2 regions of the Streptomyces sp. NPDC111516 genome follow, and region 2 is predicted to be linked to the other one. Evidence: riboswitches for the same ligand, from Rfam matches in the RefSeq annotation. Region 2 holds a riboswitch; the other holds the start of a gene.
What was found. Region 2 has a riboswitch for cyclic di-AMP ahead of ACZ7L9_RS12965 (transglycosylase SLT domain-containing protein). Riboswitches for the same ligand answer to the same signal wherever they lie in the genome.
Positions count from the first base shown of each region.

Region 1 (3,679 bases), on a different contig from region 2:
CCGGGCCCGCGCCGGACTCGACGATCGTGCGCAGCTCCTCCATCAGCGTGTTGAACCGCTTGACGGCATTGGCCGACCGGGCCGCCATGCCGTACGCCTCGTCGACCCGGCGCAGCGCCTGCGGGAAGGTGATCTTCTCGCGCATCGACAGCGCGTCGATCATGGCTTCGGCGCGGTCGCCGATGCCGCGTTTGGGCACATTGAGGATGCGGCGCAGCGGGACGGTGTCCTCGGGGTTGGCGAGGACCCGGAGGTAGGCCAGGACGTCCCGGACCTCCTTGCGTTCGTAGAAGCGCACGCCGCCGACGACCTTGTAGGGCAGTCCGACGCGGATGAAGATCTCTTCGAAGACCCGGGACTGCGCGTTCGTACGGTAGAAGACCGCGACGTCGCCTGCCTTGGCGTCGCCCGCGTCGGTCAGCCGGTCGATCTCGTCGGCGACGAACTGCGCCTCGTCGTGCTCGGTGTCGGCGACATAGCCGGTGATCCGGGCGCCGGTGCCGGCGTTCGTCCAGAGGTTCTTGGGGCGGCGGCTCTCGTTGCGCTCGATGACCGCGTTGGCGGCGGACAGGATCGTCTGCGTGGAGCGGTAGTTCTGCTCCAGCAGGATCGTGGTCGCGTCCGGGTAGTCCTCCTCGAACTGGAGGATGTTGCGGATGGTCGCGCCGCGGAAGGCGTAGATCGACTGGTCCGCGTCACCGACGACGCACAGCTCGGCGGGGGCGTCGCCCTCGCCGACCGGGCCGACCAGTTCGCGTACGAGGGTGTACTGGGCGTGGTTGGTGTCCTGGTACTCGTCGACGAGGACGTGCCGGAACCGGCGGCGGTAGTGCTCCGCGACGTCGGGGAACGCCTGGAGCAGGTGGACCGTCGTCATGATGATGTCGTCGAAGTCCAGCGCGTTGGCCTCGCGCAGCCGGGACTGGTACATCGCGTAGGCCTGGGCGAGGGTCTTCTCGAAACCGTCCGCGGCCTGGCCGGCGAAGGTCTCCTCGTCGATCAGCTCGTTCTTCAGGTTGGAGACCTTCGCCGTGAACGACTTCGGCGGGAAGCGCTTCGGGTCGAGGTCCAGATCGCGGCAGACCAGGGCCATCAGCCGCTTGGAGTCGGCGGCGTCGTAGATCGAGAACGATGACGTGAAGCCGAGCTTCTTCGACTCGCGGCGCAGGATGCGTACGCACGCGCTGTGGAAGGTCATGACCCACATGGCGTTGGCGCGTGGTCCGACGAGCTGCTCGACGCGCTCCTTCATCTCGCCCGCGGCCTTGTTGGTGAAGGTGATCGCCAGGATCTGGCCGGGGTGCACCCCGCGCTCGGCAAGGAGGTGGGCGATCCGGTGGGTCAGCACCCGCGTCTTGCCGGAGCCCGCCCCGGCCACGATGAGCAGCGGGGAGCCCGCGTGGACCACGGCGGCGCGCTGCTCGGTGTTCAGCCCGTCGAGGAGCGCCGCCGGGTCGATGACGGGGCGGTGCGCGCCGTCGCGGTAGTACTCCTCCCTGGGCGGCGGGGGCCCGTCGAATACGCCCGCGAAGAGGTCCTCCGGCACCGCTTCGGGTGCGGGGTCCTCGGGGGGCGGCGGGGGCTCTTCCTCCGAGTGCTGGAGGCCGGCCAGGAAGCTGTCGTCAAAGAGGCTGCTCATCGCTTGTCGAGTCTAGGCCGCCGCACCGACACACGACGGCCGCATGCCGAACCGGACCCGGGCCGCATGACCGACCCCGCCCCGCTACCGGGCACGCAAAGAGAGCGGGCACCCACTCCGGGTGAGGAATTCCGGGCCCCCGGCCGCCCTTGCCGCCCCACTTCGCCGAGGTCACGAAAATGTATCGGGCATATCGAACATCAACCTTCACAGCCGCACCATGGGTTGGCTAGCGTGCTCGTCCGGGCGGCCCGTACCCCCTGAGGCGAACCACGCCGAGCGGGCGCCCACGCCGAATCCGGGCTGCCCTCGCGGGAGTCCGGAACCGGGGACCCACACGCAGCACCGGGGTGAATCGGTCCTTGCCCCCACGCGGACCGTAGGGCAGCCTTCCGTTCCGCCCGAACCCGACAGCTAACCCGGTAGGCGGTCCACGGAAGGAGATGCCGGCCTTGGCGTCGCATCGCAAACCGCGCACCCGGGTGCGCACCACCACACCGGCCGTCGGGCTCACGACGGCGGCACTGGCGTCCGTGACCCTGCTCTCCACGCAGAGCGCGATGGCCGCCCCCGCCCCGAAACCCAGCATCGAGGACGTCCAGAAGAAGGTCGACGACCTCTACCGGCAGGCGGGCACCGCGACCCAGCAGTACAACCAGGCGAAGGAAGCCGCCGCCACCCAGCGCACCAAGGTCGACGCCCTGCTGAATGATGTCGCCCAGCGCGCCGACCAGCTCAACGACGCCCGCAGGACGCTCGGCACGTACGCGGCCGCGCAGTACCGCAGCGGCACCATCGCGCCGAGCGCCACCTTCTTCCTGGCCGACGACCCGCAGTCGTACTTCGACCAGAACCAGCTGATGGACCGGATGACCAGCCGGCAGCAGAAGGCGATCACGGACTTCCGTACGCAGCAGACCAAGGCGGCGAAGAAGCGGGCCGAAGCGGTACAGAGCCTGGAGACGCTGACCACGACGCAGACCACGCTGCGCACCAGCAAGCAGGACGTCCAGAAGAAGCTGGGCGAGGCACGCGCGTTGCTGTCGAAACTGACCGTCGAGGAGAAGGCGCGGCTCGCGGCGCTGGAGCGGAAGAAGGAGGCGGAGGCCCGGCGCAAGGCGGAGGAACTGGCCAAGCAGCAGGCCGCCGCCAAGGCGGAGGCGGACCGTAAGGCCGCAGAGGCCGCGAAGGAAGCAAATTCCGGCAGCGGTACGAGCACGGGCACCGGCACGGGCACCGGCACGGGCACCGGCTCGGACAGCAGCGCCACCACCAAGGCGGAGAAGGTCCTCGCCTTCGCCCGGGCCCAGATCGGCAAGCCGTACGTCTGGGGCGCGACGGGCCCGTCCTCGTACGACTGCTCCGGGCTCACCCAGGCGGCGTGGAAGGCCGCGGGCGTCGGCATCCCGCGCACCACGTGGGACCAGGTGAAAACAGGCACCCGGGTCGCGACGGCGGACCTGCGCCCGGGCGACCTCGTCTTCTTCTACGACGACATCAGCCACGTCGGCATCTACAAGGGCGACGGGATGATGATCCACGCGCCGAAGCCGGGAGCGAATGTGCGCGAGGAGTCGATCTACTACATGCCGATCTACGGCAGCGTGCGGCCGGCGTAGCGGTTCGCGTGGCCGTCGGCCGGGGCGCGGGCCGCGCCCCGGCCGACGCAGGACCCGGGTCCGGCTCAGGCCCCGGCTCTCAGGACAGCGGCCCCAGGTCTCGGTTTCTCAGGTCCAGAGCGTGGCGATGAAGATGTTGGCGAGCGTCAGCCCGCCCACGGCCGAGAAGGCACCCTTGTCGACCTTCTCCTCGTCCCGCTTGATGTAGACCAGCGCGAGTATGACGACCAGGAACAGCAGCTTGACCCCGATCTTGATGTTGTTCACGGTGTTGCCGTCGGCCTGGTTGAGCCCGACCAGCGCGACACCGGTGACCAGCATCGTCAGCGCGCCGTGCAGCATCGCCGGGACGAACCGGGCCGTGCCCGCGCCCATCGCCTTCATCTGGGTCAGGAAGCCGCCCAGCAGAGAGGCGATACCG
Region 1 covers NZ_JBVKBV010000004.1:279,742-283,420, reverse strand. Annotated here, with positions in the region: gene pcrA (DNA helicase PcrA) at 1-1,639, opposite strand, end outside; cyclic di-AMP (ydaO/yuaA leader) riboswitch at 1,920-2,084, shown strand; gene ACZ7L9_RS11600 (C40 family peptidase) at 2,083-3,258, shown strand; gene ACZ7L9_RS11595 (hypothetical protein) at 3,367-3,679, opposite strand, start outside.
Region 1: it holds a riboswitch for cyclic di-AMP, as region 2 does, so the genes downstream of both, ACZ7L9_RS11600 (C40 family peptidase) here and ACZ7L9_RS12965 (transglycosylase SLT domain-containing protein) in region 2, are expected to answer to the same signal.

Region 2 (3,679 bases):
CGCCGTACCAGCTCACGGATCCGGCGCGCAGTTCGGCGATGCGGTCCACGCGTTCGAGCAGTTCGAGGTCGTGGCTGACCACGACCAGTACTCCGGAGCGCCAGTTGTCGACGGCGTCGTAGAGCCTGCGGCGCGCGAACACATCGAGGTTGTTGGTCGGTTCGTCCAGCAGGAGGACGTCGGGCCGTTCCAGCAGCAGGGCGGCCAGGCGCAACAGGACGGTCTCCCCGCCGGACATCTGGCCCACGGTGCGGTCCAGTTCCAGGTATCCGAGCCCGAGCGACCCCAGTGTCGCGAGGGCCTGTTCCTCCACGTCCCAGTCGTCGCCGATCGTCTCGAAATGCTTCTCGTCCACATCTCCGGCCTCGATGGCGCGCAGCGCGTCGCGCCGCCCGGCGATGCCCAGGGCCTCGTCCACCCGCACTGTCGTATCGAGGGTGATGTTCTGAGGAAGGTAGGCGAGGTTGCCGCCGACGGTCACCGAGCCGTGGGAGGGGCGCAGCCGGCCGGCCAGCAGGCGCAGCAGTGTGGACTTGCCCGCGCCGTTGTTGCCGACGAGGCCGGTTCGGCCCCGGCCGATGCTGAGCGAGAGCCCGTCGAGGACGGTAGTGCCGTCCGGCCACTGGAAGGACAGGGCGGAGCAGGTGAGGGAGGCGCTGGGGGTGGTGGGTGTCGCCATGGTGATCCTCGCAGTCGTGAGCGCGGTGAAGGGGGCTTCGTATGCGAGCACCACGCAGCGACCGAAACGGGAACAGGTACGGCGGTCCGAAAGATCGAGGGACGGCTCATGCACCGAGGTCGCATCCACGCGGGGTCACGGGCAGGGGGAAACACTGCTACTGCGTGACGGGCGTACGACCGGAGCCGTACGGCGCGATGATCGCGAACCTCAGATGCGCAACGTCCACCTCTATCGGAGACAACAGGACAGCTTGAAACCTTAGCGATCCGGCGGGCGGAAGGCAACGCCTCGGTTGCGTGCGGGGGAGTGGCACCAGTGAACGGGCGGCCGCTCCTGCCGGGCGTGGTCGGCCCGACGGCGGCGCACCGGAGCGAGAACATGCGAAGAGTCAGTCAAATGTCCAATATGTGCAATTTTGTTGGACATGAGCCCTTGGGTAACAAAGGGGCATTTAGGGGAGTTGCGGTCTCTGGGTGTTGCCCGAAATGCCCCTTTCTGAAGCTGCGTGGTGTGAGTCACGTTCAGGCCTCGCCGTGTCGTGGAGTGCCACCCGGTTCCCTTCTGTGCAAGGGAATTTGACATGGCTATGTGAGGTGGCTTACTTCCCGTTCAGTGATTCGATCTTGCAAATGAATTGTGATCAAAAATTAGAGGCTTGTTCCCTTCGGCATTTCTCGCCTACGGTCACCCTCAATCCGGACGGAACGCCGAATCCTGCCACCGTCCGAAAAACCGACCCACTCACGTACGGCAGGAGCGGGGGACCCAGGTAAGCCGCCGAACCGGTATCCGGAACGGCTCGGGGTGAAGTCGCAATTGCATGCGGCCAGACATCTCCAGTCTGAACCCGACAGCTCACCTCGTAGGCGACGGAGAGGAATTCGCCATGCCCGCTACGGGTAAGTATCGTCGTCGCAAGCCCACTTCGCTGACCCGCAGTTTCATCGCCGCGACCACGGGCGGAGCCGCCCTCGTGCTGCCGCTGGTCTGCGCCGGCTTCGCCTCGGCCGCGCCGGCCCAGGCCGCCACCGCCGAAAAGGCCACGGCGTCGGCCGCCACCAAAGAAATCTCCGTACAGAAGGCCGCGCCCACCGTCTATTCCGTGATCGCGGGTGACACCCTTTCCAAGATCGCGAAGCAGCATTCCGTCAGCGGTGGCTGGCAGAAGGTGTACGAGGAAAATCGAGAGACCGTCGGTGACAACCCCGCCCTGATTCACGCGGGCATGAAGCTGACCATCGGCGCCAAGGCCGGGGCCAGCGCTTCCACTGGCGTATCCGCCGTGAACAACGTCGCCGTTGCGGCCGCCGCCGCCCCCGCCAAGTACACCAACAATCTGGACGGCTGGATCAAGGAGTCGCTGGCCGTTATGGCTCAGAACGGCATCCCCGGCAGCTACGACGGCATCCACCGCAACATCATGCGCGAGTCCTCCGGCAACCCCCGGGCCATCAACAACTGGGACTCGAACGCCGCCGCCGGAATACCGTCCAAGGGTCTCCTGCAGATCATCGACCCGACGTTCCGTGCCTACCACGTGCCCGGTACGTCGATGGACAGCTACGACCCGGTCGCCAACATCACCGCAGCGTGCAACTACGCGGCCCACAAGTACGGCTCGATCGACAACGTCTTCGGTGCCTACTGACACACACTGTCACCGAACGGCGGTTCAGGGCCGACGGGTTCACGGGTTCACGCGGGGTCGAGCAGACCCCTTGTGAAGGACCGCACCCGCCGGTCAGGGACCGCCGTTCGGTCGCTGCTGGACAAGAACGGAGAGCCGGAAGAGCAGGGACTCCAGTTCCTCTCCGCCGCCGCGAGCAGGGCGTCGTCCAACGCCGACGTGTGCTGCGCGCAGTCCCCCGCGCTGCCGGCGCCTCGACGGCACGCACCAGCCGGGCTCCGCTGTGATGCGAGAAAGCCGCCGTACGGAACGACGCGATCTGCCCCGGCCGACGGTGAGCGCTACTCCGGCTTCTGGGGTGGTGGCCTGGGAACCGTGGCCGCTGCTCCTTGACGGACGGACTTCACCACGGCGTCGTGAAGGCGTCGACTGTCGTCCTCGGAGCAGCAGCGCACGGGGCTGCCCGACATGGTGAACCAGTCGATCGCACCCGTGTACTGCACAGTCACCTGGGCCGTGTCATCGGCCCAGGTCGTGTGAACCGTCAGGTCTCCGGACAGGACGCCGACCTCGTCCGTCAGCACGCCACCATGCCCGGAGAACACACCGCGAGTCGTCCATGACGCCCAAGCCATGAGACCAGGCTGGCACCAAGTCCGTGGACGCGCACCCGCAGCCGGAGCGTGGGGACTCGCCGCCCGAGCGACGCGCACGCTCAGCCGTCCGCCCTCCGCGGTGCCCCGGGACGCCCGCACCCTTCCGGAATCTGGAACGGGCGAAACTTTCCACCGGATCCCGCTGCGGTTCCCGTATCCGCCGATCCTCAACGGAATGACGCACTTTTAACACCAAACCGTTGGACCAGTTTGCCGAAACAACGAATTCCGTAGGTGAATAGCTCTTGACCTGCGGAACTCGTCAGGATTGCATGTCGTCGCCGGGAGCGACGAAACCACTCACCACGTCCTCGTCTGGAGGCGATACCGCTCCCGCGCTCAGTCACCGCACCTGTTGATCGGAATCGCACGATGACCGAAACGCTCAGCGCTCCCCAGGCGCTGGCCCCCGCGACCGGCCCCACCCCGCAGAAGCTCAAGCGTTCCATCGGTGTCGTGGGCGGAACACTGCTCACGCTCTCCTGCGTGACGCCCGCTTCGACACTCTTCGTGGTCGTACCGGACCTGTTCTCCAGCCTCGGCACGTACACCGCCCTGACCATCGGCATCGGCTCGCTGCTCTGTATCGCAGTCGCCTTCTGTTACTCGGAACTGGGCACCCTCATCCCGAGTGCGGGCGGTGAGTACGCCATGGTGTCGACCATGGCGGGACGGCTGGCCGGTTGGCTCGTCTTCGTGCTCTCTCTGCTGGTC
Region 2 covers NZ_JBVKBV010000005.1:174,786-178,464, reverse strand. Annotated here, with positions in the region: gene ACZ7L9_RS12970 (ATP-binding cassette domain-containing protein) at 1-679, opposite strand, end outside; cyclic di-AMP (ydaO/yuaA leader) riboswitch at 1,406-1,566, shown strand; gene ACZ7L9_RS12965 (transglycosylase SLT domain-containing protein) at 1,569-2,330, shown strand; gene ACZ7L9_RS12960 (hypothetical protein) at 2,651-2,944, opposite strand; gene ACZ7L9_RS12955 (APC family permease) at 3,338-3,679, shown strand, end outside.